2 regions of the Sphingomonas sp. SP5 genome follow, and region 1 is predicted to be linked to the other one. Evidence: predicted binding sites of a transcription regulator. Region 1 holds the regulator's gene; the other holds the start of a gene.

Region 1 (7,721 bases):
GGTCGAAGCGCGACGGGCTCTTGCCAACGCCGTCGAGGTCGAACCAGCCGGTCGCCTGTTCGCGGCTGATGATCTCGTCGTCGCCATGGCCCCAGCCGAGGCGGAGCAGGTAATTGTCGAAGGCCTCGGGCAGGATGCCGAGTTCGTCACGATACGCCTCGATCCCGACCGCGCCGTGGCGCTTCGACAGCTTGGCGCCGTCGGTGCCGTGGATCAGCGGGATGTGCGCGTAGACCGGCTCGGGCCAGCCGTTGGCGCGATAGATCGGCAGCTGGCGGAAGGCGTTGTTGAGGTGGTCGTCGCCGCGGATGACGTGGGTCACGCCCATGTCGTGGTCGTCGACCACCACCGCCAGCATATAGGTCGGCGTGCCGTCGGAGCGCAGCAGGATGAGGTCGTCGAGTTCGGCGTTCTGCACTGTCACCGATCCCTGCACCCGATCCTCGATCGTGGTCGCGCCCTCACGCGGGGCCTTGAGGCGGACGACGAAGGGTTGGCCCTCGGGATGATCGGTGCGGTCGCGCCAGGGGGAGCGGATGCGCAGCGGCTGCTTGGCCGCCTGCGCCGCCTCGCGCTGCGCGGCGATCTCCTCTGCGGTCATGTAGCAGCGATAGGCATGGCCGCTCGCCACCATCTGGTGCGCCACCTCGGCATGGCGATCCGCACGGGCGAACTGGAAGACGGCATCCCCGTCCCAGTCGATGCCCAGCCACTGGAGGCCGCCAAGGATCGCGTCGATCGCCGGCTGCGTCGAGCGCGCCCGATCGGTGTCCTCGATGCGCAGCAGGAAGCGGCCGCCGTGATGGCGCGCGAACAGCCAGTTGAACAAGGCGGTGCGGGCGCCGCCGAGGTGCAGATAGCCGGTCGGCGACGGCGCGAAGCGCGTCACGACAGCCTGCGAATCACCTGTCGAATTTTCCACTGTTGCGCTCAACCGCGCCTGCTCCCAAAGTTCGAAACCGATGGCCAGTTCAGCCGCCGCGCGCCCTAGCACGCGCTTTTCGCGCCTTCAAACGCCGTGGGATGGCAGGGTGTTGCGTGGCCGTGTCGAAGAATGGCTGGAGGCCGAGCGCGACCAACTGGTGCTGTGGCTGCCGGTCGCCTTCGGCGGCGGGATCGCCGCCTGGTTTATGTTGCCGGATGCCCGGGCCTGGGCCGCGGCGATGCTGCTGTGCCTGACCGTGGCGCTCGCCGGCACGGCGGCGGCACGGGGCGGCCGGGCGGCGCGGGCGCTCGCCATCGGCGGCGCGACGGCGGCGTGCGGCCTCGCCCTCATATGGTGGCAGGCCGAGCGGGTGGCGGCACCGGTGCTCGCCCGGCCGGTGGTGGCGGCGTTCACCGCGCGGGTGGAACGGGTCGAGCCGCTGCCGGCGCGGGAGATGGTACGGCTGACGCTGCTGCCGCAGGCGGGCACGGCGCTGCCGCCGCGCATCCGGGTGAATGTTGCGCAGGCCGACATGCCGGCGGGCGCCACGGCGGGCGCGGTGCTGGCCCTGCGCGCGCGGCTGATGCCGCCGCCCGCCGCGGCCGTGCCGGGCGCCTATGACTTCGCGCGGGTGGCGTGGTTCGCCGGGATCGGCGCGACGGGGCGCGGCTTCGCGCCGGTCGCGGTCGTGCGGCGCGGTGCGGGGGAGGGCAGCCTGCGCCTCGCCCTGACGCGGCACATCACCGATCGCCTGCCCGGCAGCCGCGGCGGCATCGCCGCAGCGCTGGCAACGGGCGACGAAGGCGCGATCGCCGAGGACGACGCGGCCGCCATGCGCAAGGCGGGGCTCGCCCATCTGCTGTCGGTGAGCGGCCTGCATATCACCGCTGCGGTGGCGGCGACGATGTTCGTCGTGCTGCGCCTGCTGGCGCTATGGCCCTGGCTCGCGATCCGGGTGCGGCTGCCGCTGGTCGCCGGTGCGGCCGGTGCGCTGGCGGCGATCGGCTATACGCTGCTGACCGGCAGCCAGGTGCCGACGATCCGGTCCTGCGTCGCGGCGCTGCTGGTGCTGGCGGCGCTCGCGATGGGGCGGGAGGCGGTGACGCTGCGACTGGTCGCGGCGGGCGCGATGGTCGTGCTGCTGCTGTGGCCGCAGGCGCTGATCGGGCCGAGCTTTCAACTATCGTTCGCGGCCATCGCCGCCATCGTCGCGCTGCACGAGCACCCGCGGGGGCGGCATTGGTTCGAGCCACGCGAGGAGCGGATCGGCCGCCGGATGGCGCGCGGGCTGGGATCGCTGCTGCTGACCGGGGTGGCGGTGGAGGCGGCGTTGCTGCCGATCGCCGCCTATCACTTCCACAAGGCGGGCCTGTATGGCGCCGCGGCCAACCTGATCGCGATCCCGCTGACGACGTTCGTCATCATGCCGATCGAGGCGACGGCGCTGCTGCTCGACGTGGCGGGGCTGGGCGCGCCGCTGTGGTGGCTGGCCGACCTTGCGATCCGGTTGCTGCTGCGCCTCGCCCATGCGGTGGCGGCGGCACCGGGATCCTCGGTGGCGCTGCCGTCGATGCCGGCCGGCGCCTTTGCGCTGATGATCGCGGGCGGGCTGTGGCTGGTGTTGTGGCGGACGCGATGGCGGCGGCTGGGGCTGCTGCCGCTGCTGGCGGGCGGCATCTGGGCGCTCGCCACGCCGGCGCCCGACGTGCTGGTGACCGGCGACGGGCGGCATCTGGCGGTTCGGCTCGGCGCCGATCTTGCCCTGCTGCGCGATAGGGCCGGCGACTATGTGCGCGGCATGCTCGCCGAGAATGGCGGGGTGGAGGGCGAGCCGCTGCTGCTCGCCGATCAGGCGGCGGCGCGCTGCACCCGCGACCTGTGCGCGGTCGATCTGGCGGCGGGTGGGCGTCGCTGGCGGGTGCTGGCGACGCGCAGCGCCTACCCGGTGCCCTGGCCGGCGCTGGTCGCGGCGTGCCGGGCGGCGGACATCGTGGTCAGCGAGCGGCGGCTGCCGCGAGGGTGCCGGCCGCGCTGGCTGACGCTGGATGCGCCGGTGCTGCGACGGACCGGCGGGGTGGCGGTGACGCTGGCGAATGGCCGTGTCGCGACGGTGCGGCGGGCGGGCGATGGCCATCCGTGGCTGGTCCCGCCGACGATCATGCCGCCGCGGGACGGGGTAGGGCGGTGATCGGGTTGCTGGAGCGAGGGGGGCAAGTGTTAGTGGCGAGGGCCTGAGTCTCACCTGTGCTTCGACAGGCTCAGCACGAACGGTTTGAATGCGGTCCTCATGCTTAGGACCAATCGACCTTCAATCCCCCCCCTGGGCGGGGGAGGATGAAAGGAATCCCTTATCTTGGATGTCGATCAGCGCTAAAGTCATGAGAATCGCCTCTCCTTCGACGGGCTCAGCACGAGTGCGACGTAATGTCGTGCTTAATCAGGACTTTAGCTGATTTCAAAAGTCACAAAAGTCACACCCGTGCAGGTGTCGTCGCCGGTGCAAAGGTCGCGAAAGTCGCACCGGCGAGGGGGGTGTCGACCGTCAGTCGTAGCGGCGCAGGATGCCCGACAGCTTGCCTTGCACGCGGACGTGCGCGGGCACGTAACGCTGCGGTTCGTAGGCGCGGTTGGCAGGATCGAGGCGGATCATCGCGCCTTCGCGGCGGAAATATTTGAGCGTGGCTTCGCTGTCCTCGATCAGCGCGACGACGATCTCGCCGTCGCGGGCGACGTCGGTGCGGCGGATCAACGCGTAATCGCCGTCGAGGATGCCGGCCTCGACCATCGAATCACCCGATACCTCCAGCGCATAATGTTCGCCCGAGCCCAGCAGGGCGGCCGGCACCGCGAGCATCGAGCTGCCCTCGAACGCCTCGATCGGCACGCCGGCGGCGATGCGGCCATGCAGCGGGATCTCGACCACGTCGTTGGCGGGGGGCGGCGCGGGGCGGACGTTGCCGGTCTTCGCCGGCGCGGGGGCCGGCGTGGCGGTGGCCTTGCGCTCCGAACGTTCGGGCATGCGCAGCACTTCCAGCGCGCGGGCGCGGTTGGGCAGGCGGCGGATGAAATGCCGCTCCTCCAGCGCGCTGATGAGGCGATGGACGCCGGATTTCGACTTGAGGTCCAATGCCTCCTTCATCTCCTCGAACGAAGGGGAGATCCCCGTTTCCTCGAGGCGGTCGTTGATGAAGCACACGAGCTCGTGCTGCTTGCGCGTAAGCATGGCGGTCCTTCCCGTCAGAACAGACGCGGAACTTCTAGGGAACAATCCGGCGCCCGTCAAGCGATCAGCAGGATTTCCGCCGAGTCGCCCGCACGGGCCGGGGGGGCGGCGACCGGCCGCACGATCAGGGCATGCGACCGGGCCAGGGTGAGGAGCATCGAACTGTCCTGGATGGTCGAGGCATAGGCGCGACCGTCGCGCAATTCGGCGCGCAGATAGTCGGTGCGCGGCCCATTGGCGGGCAGGTCTTCGCCGAGGACGGCGAGCGCGGGCCGGGGCAGCGGATCGGCGGCACCGGCGAGGTGCGCGACCAGCGGCTTCACGAACAGGATGGCGGTGACGAAGGCGGACACCGGATTGCCGGGCAGGCCGAGCACCGTCATCGGCCCCAGCCGGCCGGCCATCATCGGCTTGCCCGGCCTGAGCGCGATCCGCCAGAAGTCGATGCTGCCGCCCGCCGCCTCCAGGGCGGGGCGGACGAGGTCGTGATCGCCGACCGACGCGCCGCCGGTGGTGACGAGCAGGTCGGCGTCCGTGCCTGCGAAGGCATCGCGCAGTGTCGCAAGATCGTCGGGCAGGATGCCGAGGTCGATCACATCGACCGGCAGGTCGGCGAGCATCGCCGCGAGCATCGCGCGGTTCGATTCGGGCAGGGCGCTGTCGGTCGCCGCAGCGCCGGGTGCGACCAGCTCGTCGCCGGTAGCGCAGATCGCGACCCGCACCCCGCGGCGCACCGGAAGCGTCGCGAGGCCACCGGTGGCGGCGACGGCGATCCGCGCCGGGGTCAGCCGGTCGCCGGCGGCGATCAGGCGGTCGCCGGCGGAAAAGTCCAGCCCTCGGCGGCGGGTGTTGCGCCCCGGCGTCGCCGGGCCTTCGCCGACGAGGCGGATGGCGGTGCCGGCCGCCGCCACCTCCTCCTGGATCATCACCGTGTCGGCACCGTCGGGCAGTGCCGCGCCGGTGAAGATGCGGACCGTCTCGCCCGTCTCGACCGTGCCGGCGAAGGCGCGGCCGGCGGCGCTTTCGCCGATCAGCGTCCAGGGGCCGGGCAGGTCGGCGAAGCGGATCGCATAGCCGTCCATCGCCGACAGGTCGGCGGCGGGCTGCGTGCGGCGGGCGGTCACGTCGGCGGCGGCCCAGCGGCCGTGCGCGGCGGTCACCGGCACCTCTTCCACCGGCACCGGTGTCGCGAGGGCGAAGAGCCGGGCCTGCGCCTCGGCGATCGGCAGCAGCGCCATCGGCTCAGGCGCGCCAGTCGCCGGAGGCGCCGCCGGCCTTTTCCAGCAGGCGGATGCCGCCGATGGTCATGGCGCGGTCCATCGCCTTTGCCATGTCGTAGATGGTCAGCAGCGCGACCGACACGGCGGTGAGCGCCTCCATCTCGACCCCGGTCTTGCCATCGGTGGCGGCAAGGGCGGTGGCGGTGATGCCGGCGTCGTCCAGCGTCAGGTCGAGCGTGACGCGGGTGAGGGGCAGGGGATGGCAGAGCGGAATGAGGTCGGCGGTGCGCTTCGCCGCCATGATGCCGGCGACCCGCGCGACGGCGAGCACGTCGCCCTTCTTCGCGGCGCCGTCGCGGATCGCGGCCAGCGCGTCGGGCGCGACGGCGATATGGCCGGTAGCGACGGCACGGCGGCTGGTCGCCGCCTTGTCGCCGACATCGACCATATGCGCGGCACCGTCGGCATCGAGATGGGTGAGGCCGCTCATCCGAGCAGCGCCCGCGTCGCCGCCTCGACATCGTCGGCGCGCATCAGCGCCTCGCCGATCAGGAAGCAGCGCACGCCATGCGCGGCCATCGCGTCGAGATCGTCGCGGGTTTCAAGCCCGCTTTCGGCGACGAAGGTGCAGCCGGCCGGTGCCTTGCCGACGAGTTCGTAGGTGCGGGCGAAGTCGACGGTGAAATCGCGCAGGTCGCGGTTGTTGACGCCGATCAGGCGCGACTTGAGGCGCAGCGCGCGGTCCAGCTCGGCCTCGTCGTGCACCTCGACCAGCACGTCCATGCCGCATTCGAGTGCGGACGCCTCGATCTCCGCCATCTGCCCGTCCTGCAGCGCGGCGACGATGATGAGGATCGCGTCGGCGCCGAGCGACCGGCTTTCCGTCGCCTGCCAGGGATCGACCATGAAGTCCTTGCGGATCACCGGCAGGTCGCAGGCCGCGCGGGCGGCGACCAGATAGTCGTCGCAGCCCTGGAACCATTGTTCGTCGGTCAGCACCGACAGGCAGGCGGCACCCCCCGCCTGATAGGCGCGGGCATGGGCGGGCGGATCGAAGTCGGCGCGGATCAGGCCCTTGGACGGGCTTGCCTTCTTGATCTCGCAGATCAGCGCATGGCCGGGCTTCGCATCCAGCGCGGCGCGGAAGCCGCGCGGGCGGGTGACGGCGGCGATGCGGGCGTCGAGGTCGGCGAGGCTGGTCGTCGCCTTGCGTGCCGCGACCTCCGCGCGCTTGGTTTCGATAATGCGGGAGAGGATGGTCATCGGTAGGCGATCCAACGATCGAGCAGGGCACCCGCGCCGCCGTCATCGAGCACGGCCGCAGCGGCTTTCGCGCCGGTGGGGAGGGACGGGCTGTGGCCGGCGACGACCAGCGCCGCGGCGGCGTTGAGCAGCACCGCATCGCGATAGGCGCCCCCTTCGCCATCGAGCAGGCGGCGCAGCGCGGCGGCGTTGTAAGCGGGATCGCCGCCGCGGATCGCGGCGAGCGGGTGGCGCGGCAGGCCGGCATCCTCGGGCAGGATGCGGCGCGGCAGATCGGCGCCGCCGACGTTGACGGCGAGGCTGGGGCCGGCGGTGGACAGTTCGTCCAGCCCCTCTTCGCCGGAGATCACCGCGGCGCGCGCGGTGCCGAGCTGTTCCAGCGCCTCGGCATAGAGGCCGGCGTAATCGGGGCGGGCGATGCCGATCAGCTGGTTTGCGACCCGCGCCGGATTGGCGAGCGGCCCCATCAGGTTGAAGATCGTGCGCTTGCCGATGCGGCGGCGGATCGGCGTGATCCGCGCCATCGCGGGATGATGGTTGGCGGCGAACAGGAAGGCGATGCCGAGATCGGCGAGGCTACCCTCTGCCGTGGCGCCGGCGATGGCCATGTCGAGGCCGATCGCCTCCAGCGTGTCGGCGGCGCCCGCCTTGGACGAGGCGGCGCGATTGCCATGCTTGGCGACGGGGACGCCACACGCGGCCACCACCAGCGCCACCGCGGTGGAGACGTTGAGGGTGTGGTGGCCGTCGCCGCCGGTGCCGCAGACGTCGATCGCCCCGGCGGGCGAGGCGACCGGGATCAGCCGTTCGCGCAGGGCGCGCGCCGCCTCGGCGATCTCGATGCTGGTTTCGCCGCGGTCGGATAGCGCGATGAGGAAGCTGCCGATCGCCTCCTCGGATGCGCGCCCGTCGAGGATGTCGGCGAACGCCTGCGCCGCGCTTTCGCGGGCGAGCGGGGTCGCGGGATCGGGAAGCAGCGCGATGCTCGTCATGCCGGCTCCCTGACCGCGATCCCGGCGATGCGCAGGAAATTGGCGAGCATGGCGTGGCCGTGTTCGGTGGCGATGCTTTCGGGGTGGAATTGCACGCC
Region 2 (7,721 bases), on a different contig from region 1:
TTTCGGATCGTAGGGGCGGAAGCGGACGCGGATCGCCTTGTCGTCATACCCGGTCGCCCACAGGAAGGTCGCCGGCATGTTGAGATGCGCGTGGGTGGTGTCGATCTGCGCATAGGTGCCATCGCCCCAGTCGCCGAACAGCGTGTAGGTGACGACGACGGTGCCATCGTGCCCGGCGACGCTCCAGCCGTACGGATCGGTGCGGGTCGGCGCCAGCGGCCGCCCGCGCCCGTCCTTTGCCGACACCGCATAGACGTTCTTGGCGAATTCGTGGATCGCGTAGCGGCCGGGCGATGACCGCGCCATCTGCACCCGCAGCGGCCCCGCCGGCACGCCGCGGAACGTGGCGGTCACCTGCGCCTCGTGATGCACTGCGTTGGGGAAGGACACGTCATACTGCACCGGCGCCGCCGCGCCGGGGTCCTGCGCCCGCTGCGCCGCCTCCGCCTCGGCAAAGGTCTGCGCCTGTGCAAGGCCACCCCAGCCGCCCGCGAGCAGGCCCAACGCGATCATTCCGCTTACCATCCGCACGCCGTCATCCCCTGTAGCAAGGCGCGACGATGCCCTTCGCAATCGGCCGAGTGCAAGCGACACCCATAAAAAAAGGGAGGGTCCCGAACCGGAACCCTCCTCCGACACGACCGGCGATCGGCCGATCAGAAGCGGAACGACGCACCCGCGCGATACTGGCGCCCGATCAGCCCGGCGTAATGCCAGGTGGTCAGGAAGTTCGGCGCGCTCGAATAGGCGGCCGGGGCGACCGGAGCCTTGGCGTCGAACACGTTCTTGACGTTGAAGAAGAACGTGAACTTGTCGTTGACCTTCGCCGTCGCGTTGACGTCGACGTTGATGAAGCGGCGCACGTAGCAGAAGGCGAGATCCTGCGGCGAGGAGCGCGTGTAGAGGTTGCCGTTGTCGCAATCGAGCGGCAGTCCCTGATCCTCCGACACCGCCTTGATCCGGCTGACGTAATAAGCGGTCGCCGACAGCGAATAGGGGCCTGCCTCGATCGTGTTCTGCCAGTTGCCGCGCCACGCCGGCGTGCCGTTGCCCGACGACAGGTCGTACGGTCCCATCGTGCCGGCATAATGCTGCGTACCCGCCGAGGTGACAAGGTTGTACTTGATGACGTGGGTCGCCTCGATCCGGCTGGTGAACTTCACGCCGTCGCCGAGCGGCACGGTCGCCGTCGCCGAGAAATCGAGGCCCGAGGTTAGCGCATAGTTCGCGTTCACATACGGCACGTTGATGATGAGCACGCGCGGCAGGGCATTGGGGAACAGCGGATCGACCGCGTCGGTCGTATTGACCGAATAACCCGAGCCGACCGCAGCCACCGCCGCCTGCGCCGCGGCAAGGTTGGCGGCATTGTAATAGGCCGACACCGCCTTGCCGAAGTCGGGGCCGGTGACGATCAGGTTCTTCTTGCGGACGTTGTAATAATCGACCGTCAGGCTCAGCCAGCGCACAGGCTGGAAGATCACGCCGCCGGTAAAGCTGCGCGAGATCTCCGGCTGGAGGTCGGGGTTGCCGGCAAGGCCGCGACCCAGATTGTAGTTGAGGTTGTACGGATTGCCATTCGCCGAGCAGGTCGTCGTGCTGCCGGTGCCGCCGTGCTGCAGGATGAAGTTGCACGGCGGGGTCGTCGACACGAAGCCCGCATATTGGCTGCGCGGACCCGATTCCGCGAAGGTCGGCGCACGGAAGCCCTCGGCATAGGTGCCGCGGATCGCGAGCGCCTGGAACGGCGTGAACTTGACGCCGACCTTCGGCGAGAAGTGGCTGAACCCTTCCGAATAATGGTCGTACCGGCCGGAGACGTTGACGTCGACCTGGTCGAGGATCGGCGCGTCGGCCTCGAAATAGGCGGCCGACACGGTGTGCGCGCCGAATGCCGAGGCGGTGCTGAGGCCGTAGGTGTCGAGCGCGGCGTTCTGGTTGTTGTTCTCCAGCGTTTCGCGCCGCACCTGGCCGCCGACCGCGAATTGCAGCGGGCCGCCGGGCAGGTCGAACAGCCGCGCCGACAGTGAGGCGTCGAGTGCCGCCTGGGTCGAATGCGACGGCGTCGTCTTGTCGGGCGCGATCGCGCTGCGCACGGCGGCCGTGTTCAGCGACGGATTGACGAAATTGTACGCACCCGTGTTGATCGCGCGGGCGAGGCCGGCGATGTTGAGCAGGCCGTGCTGCGTCAGCTCCAGCTCGTCGCGGGCATAGACGCCCTCAACGCGCCAGTCGAAGCGGCCGTCACCGAAATTGCCGTTGAGGCCCGCGGTCGCACGATACACTTCGTTCTTGCGATCGCTGCCGGCCGGAATGTCGCCGAACAGGTAATAGATGCGCGCGGCATTGGCGGCGGCGATCGCCGGCGTCGCTGCGGCGTTGGTCGCATAGGGGTTGTTCGGATTGAGGCGACGATCCGTCGCCGTGGCGCAATTGGTGCCGGCCGAGCAGACGAAATAGGGCAGCACGATGCCCGGGTTGTTCGACGCGACCGCCGGGGCGCCGCCGAACGGCTGCGTATTGCGGATCGCCGACGGCGTGCCGTTGATGCTCACGTCGCTGCGGCTGTAGCTGCCGCTGATATACCCCTCGACATTGTCGGCGATGCGCACGCTGATGCGGCCCTGCAGCGAATAGCGCTCCTGCAGCGGCTGGATCTGGCGGTACAGGTCGACCAGGTCGTACTTGCAGCCCGTACCCTGAGCGGCGCCCGTGGTCACCGCAAAGGTGCCCCCCGCGCAATTGGCGAGGCCCAGCGCGTCGTAGCGCGTGGTCAGCGGGGCGCCGACCTGACCCGACAGCGGGTTGTTGAGGTCAGTCTGGTTGACGCGCGTGACATAGGCGGTCGGCACGTTGACGGTCAGCGACTGGTCGGACGCATTGTTGTCCAGGCCGCCGATCGGGGTCAGGTCCTGCGTGTTGTAGGGAAAGCCGCGGCTGTGATTGGAAACGCGGCCATCACGCTGGTATTCGCCGTTCAGGTAGACGTTGAAGCCCCTGGCCGCATAATCGCCCCAGCCGACGGTCAGCTGCGCGCGCTGGTGGCTCGCATCGCCGCGCTCGGCGACGCCGCCTTCGACCAGGCCGTCGATGCCGACGAACTGCTTCTTGAGGATGACGTTGACCACGCCGCCGATCGCGTCGGCACCGTAGGTGGAGGACGCACCGTCCTTCAGCACCTCGATCCGGTCGACGAGGCTGAAGGGGATCGAGTTGAGGTCGACATAGGCGTTATGGCCGTCGTCGTTCAGCGGGAAGTTCGCCGAACGCAGTCCGTCGATCAGCACCAGCGTGGAGGACACGCCGAGGCCGCGCAGCGACACCGCCGAACCGCCGGCCGAGAAGCCCGACTGGAAGCCGGTGCCGATCGAACCCGCGCTGTCGGCGCTGATCGAGCGGATCGCGTCCGATGCGGTGGTGATGCCGGCCTTGGCCAGCGTGTCGCTGGTCAGCACGGTGACCGGCGACGGCGTCTCGGTGTCGGTGCGGCGGAACAGCGAGCCGGTGACGACGATGTCGCTGCCCTGGGCGCTCTCGCCCTGATCGGACTGGCCCTGTGTCGTGGTCGGCGCGACAGCCTGCTTGTCGATTTCCAGCTGCGCCGGCGACTTGGTCTGCTCGGGCGCGGTCTGCGCGAGCGCCGGCAGCGCGGTCAATGCCATGGCAAACGGCGTGGCAGCAGCCAGAAGCGCAGCCTTGCGCGTCGAACGAAGCGTCTTGGTCACCTGATCTTTTCCCCCGTGACGACCGCCCCCTGCGGCCGCTCACGTCGAACGGCACATGCCGTCCGACCGAGCCAGGGTGTATATTCTGACCAATCCTGTAAAGAGTTGGCGGTGACGCTTACGTCATTTCAGCAAGATTGCGTTGTAATTCAGACACAATGTGGTGTCATCATTGTCCTATATTTTACGGCAGCAGGTCATACCTTCTTTGCGCCGAATAACCGCCCCAGCATCGCTTCGGCGGCCTTGCCCACCGCTTCGGCGATCGCCTGCGGATCGGGTTGCGTCTGCGTGCCCTGCGGCGGCACCGGAGCGTCCGGAGCGTCCGGAGCCCGCGGTGCCTCGGGTGGTTCGGCGGCCGCTGCCGGTTCGCGCTTCGTGCGGCCCTTCGCCACGGCGGCGGTGGCTGCCGCCGCCGCCATCGTCAGCCCGGCCGCCAGCATCTCGCGCCCCTGCGGGCTATTCGCCTTTTCGAGCAGCGCGCCGCCCACTTCGCGCACCTCCTTGGGCAGCTTCACGCCCAGCACTTCCTTGGGGAGTTTCGCCTTCTTGTGCTTCTTGCCCACGCCATCGCCTCCACGCTGTGTAGCAGCAAGGTAAGACACCACCCGGAAGCTTTCAATGTGCCTCGGGCGTTCCTACTTGCCAGGACTAGCCTCCGTTACAGAACAGAAGTAGAACCAGCCCCATGCTGACCAAGATAAGCGTCCGCGGCGCGCGCGAGCACAACCTCAAGGATGTCGACGTCGACATCCCCCGCGACACGCTGACGGTCATCACCGGCCTGTCCGGCTCGGGCAAGTCGTCCCTCGCCTTCGACACCATCTATGCCGAGGGGCAGCGCCGCTATGTCGAATCGCTGTCGGCCTATGCGCGCCAGTTCCTGGAGCTGATGCAGAAGCCGGACGTTGATCATATCGAGGGCCTGTCCCCGGCGATCTCGATCGAGCAGAAGACGACGAGCCGCAACCCGCGATCGACGGTCGCGACGGTCACCGAGATCTACGATTACATGCGCCTGCTCTGGGCGCGCGTCGGCATCCCCTATTCGCCGACCACGGGCGAGCCGATCGCCGCGCAGACCGTCAGCCAGATGGTCGACCGCGTCATGGCGCTGCCCGAGGGCACGCGCCTCTACCTGCTCGCCCCCGTCGTGCGCGGTCGCAAGGGCGAATATCGCAAGGAACTGGCCGAATGGCAGAAGGCGGGCTTCACCCGCGTCCGCATCGACGGCGAGATCCACGAGATTGACGAGGCGCCGGCGCTCGACAAGAAGTTCAAGCACGACATCGAAGTGGTGGTCGACCGCCTGGTGGTGCGTGAGGATATCGCGACGCGCCTCGCCGAAAGCTTCGAGACCGCATTGAAGCTTGCCGAGGGCCTCGCCTATGTCGACCCGGCGGATCCGGTCGAGCCGCACACCCCCAAATCGGAGGTACTCGGCGACAACGCGCCCGCCGGCCGCATCGTCTTTTCGGAAAAATTCGCCTGTCCGATCAGCGGCTTCACCATCGCCGAGATCGAGCCGCGGCTGTTCAGCTTCAACGCGCCGCAGGGCGCCTGCCCGGCCTGCGATGGCCTGGGCGAGAAATTGCTGTTCGACGAGGACCTCGTCGTCCCCAACCACGAACTCAGCATCAAGAAGGGCGCGGTCGTGCCCTGGGCCAAGTCCAATCCGCCCAGCCCCTATTACATGCAGGTGCTGGGCAGTCTCGCGCGCGAATTCGGCTTCAGCCTCGACACCGCCTGGGGATCGCTCGATGCCAAGGTGCAGGAGACGATCCTCCACGGCACCAAGGGCAAGGCCGTCACCCTCACCTTCGTCGACGGCAAGAAGAGCTACGACGTCAAGAAGCCGTTCGAGGGCGTGATCGGCAACCTCAACCGCCGCCTGCTCCAGACCGAGAGCGCCTGGATGCGCGAGGAATTGGGCAAATACCAGTCGTCGCGCCCCTGTGAGGTCTGCCACGGCGCGCGCCTCAAGCCGGAGGCGCTGGCGGTGAAGGTGGCGATGCGCGACATCGCCTATGCGACGCACCTGTCGGTGGTCGATGCGCTCGCCTTCTTCACCGATCTTCCCAACCACCTGGGCGACCAGCAGCGCGCGATCGCCGAGCGGATCCTCAAGGAGATCGTCGAGCGGCTGGGCTTCCTCAACAACGTCGGCCTCGATTACCTCAACCTCGACCGGACCAGCGGCACGCTGTCGGGCGGCGAGAGCCAGCGCATCCGTTTGGCGAGCCAGATCGGCAGCGGCCTGTCGGGCGTCCTGTACGTGCTCGACGAACCCTCGATCGGCCTGCACCAGCGCGACAACGACATGCTGCTCGCCACGCTCCGCCGCCTGCGCGACCTCGGCAACACCGTGCTGGTCGTCGAGCATGACGAGGATGCGATTCGCACCGCCGATTACGTCATCGACATGGGGCCGGGCGCCGGCGTCCACGGTGGCCAGATCGTCGCGCAGGGCACGCTCAAGCAATTGCTCAAGAGCAAGACCAGCATCACCGCCGACTATCTCAACGGCACGCGCGAGGTGCCGGTGCCCGCCAAGCGCCGCAAGGGCAACGGCAAGCAGCTGACCGTCCACAACGCGCGCGCCAACAACCTGACCGGCGTCACCGCGTCGATCCCGCTCGGCACCTTCACCTGCATCACCGGCGTGTCGGGCTCGGGCAAATCGAGCTTCACCATCGACACGCTCTACGCCGCCGCCGCGCGCACGCTGAACGGCGCACGCATCCTCGCTGGCAAGCACGACAAGGTCACCGGGCTGCAGCATCTCGACAAGGTGATCGACATCGACCAGTCGCCGATCGGCCGCACCCCGCGGTCGAACCCGGCGACCTATACCGGCAGCTTCACCCAGATCCGCGACTGGTTCGCCGGCCTGCCGGAGGCGCAGGCGCGCGGCTACAAGCCCGGGCGCTTCAGCTTCAACGTCAAGGGCGGCCGCTGCGAGGCGTGCCAGGGCGACGGCGTGCTCAAGATCGAGATGCACTTCCTCCCCGACGTCTACGTCACCTGCGACGTCTGCCATGGCGCCCGCTACAATCGCGAGACGCTGGAGGTGAAGTTCAAGGGCAAGAGCATCGCCGACGTGCTCGACATGACGGTCGAGGATGCCGCGGAGTTCTTCAAGGCCGTGCCGCCGATCCGCGACAAGATGGAGATGCTGGTCGAGGTCGGCCTCGGCTACGTCAAGGTCGGCCAGCAGGCGACCACCCTGTCGGGCGGCGAGGCGCAGCGCGTCAAGCTCGCCAAGGAACTCTCCCGCCGCGCCACCGGCAACACGCTCTACATCCTCGACGAGCCGACCACCGGCCTGCACTTCGAGGACGTGCGCAAATTGCTCGAAGTGCTGCATGCGCTGGTCGAACAGGGCAACACCGTGGTGGTGATCGAACACAATCTCGACGTCATCAAGACCGCCGACTGGATCGTCGACCTGGGGCCGGAAGGCGGCGTGAAGGGCGGCGAGATCGTCGCGACCGGCACGCCCGAGACGGTGGTGCAGGAACCGCGCAGCTTCACCGGCCGGTATCTCGCCCCGCTGCTCGACAAGGGCGCGTCGGCCCAGGCGGCGGAATAGCGGGTCCCCGGCAGCGCCGGGGACTCACAGCCAGCCGCAATCCTTGCCCCGCGCCTTGTCCTCGACGCGCGCGGTCTGGGCATCGCCAGCCTCGCGCAATTGCCGTGCGAGGTGGCGACGGGCGATCGCATCCGGCGCGATGCGTCGCCGCCGCGCGGTCAGCGCGGCGAGGCTCTCGTTGGTCGGCGTGATGCCGACGCTGCGCATGATGCCCTGCAATCCCGATCGCGCCATCGTGCCGCGCGGGCTGGGTTTGCCGTCGGGCAGCGGCGGCGCCTGGATCTCGCGCCAGAACGCATCGTACATCCACCGCTCGCCGCTGCCGCAGGCGTAGAGATACGCCAGCGCGAACCGCAACGCGAAGGTCGGCCGCACCGGCCCGGCATCGGCCTCCTCCGCCGCTT

Evidence for each region. Region 1 encodes LexA, which represses DNA repair genes until DNA is damaged. Its sites were predicted from a motif close to GTTCCNCNCTTGTTCT; they were not measured.
Region 2: a site for LexA is predicted at 4,391-4,406, ahead of uvrA (excinuclease ABC subunit UvrA). Genes of this name have one in related genera too.

The regions. Positions count from the first base shown of each region.
Region 1 is NZ_JBZFLF010000001.1:629,435-637,155, reverse strand. Features, by position in the region: gene gltX (glutamate--tRNA ligase) at 1-934, opposite strand, end outside; gene AC4GY7_RS02870 (ComEC/Rec2 family competence protein) at 963-3,113, shown strand; gene lexA (transcriptional repressor LexA) at 3,468-4,148, opposite strand; gene AC4GY7_RS02860 (molybdopterin molybdotransferase MoeA) at 4,205-5,386, opposite strand; gene moaC (cyclic pyranopterin monophosphate synthase MoaC) at 5,391-5,858, opposite strand; gene trpC (indole-3-glycerol phosphate synthase TrpC) at 5,855-6,631, opposite strand; gene trpD (anthranilate phosphoribosyltransferase) at 6,628-7,623, opposite strand; gene AC4GY7_RS02840 (anthranilate synthase component II) at 7,620-7,721, opposite strand, start outside.
Region 2 is NZ_JBZFLF010000004.1:211,305-219,025, forward strand. Features, by position in the region: gene AC4GY7_RS11825 (M61 family metallopeptidase) at 1-513, opposite strand, end outside; gene AC4GY7_RS11830 (TonB-dependent receptor domain-containing protein) at 657-3,662, opposite strand; gene AC4GY7_RS11835 (hypothetical protein) at 3,923-4,291, opposite strand; gene uvrA (excinuclease ABC subunit UvrA) at 4,414-7,317, shown strand; gene AC4GY7_RS11845 (hypothetical protein) at 7,342-7,721, opposite strand, start outside.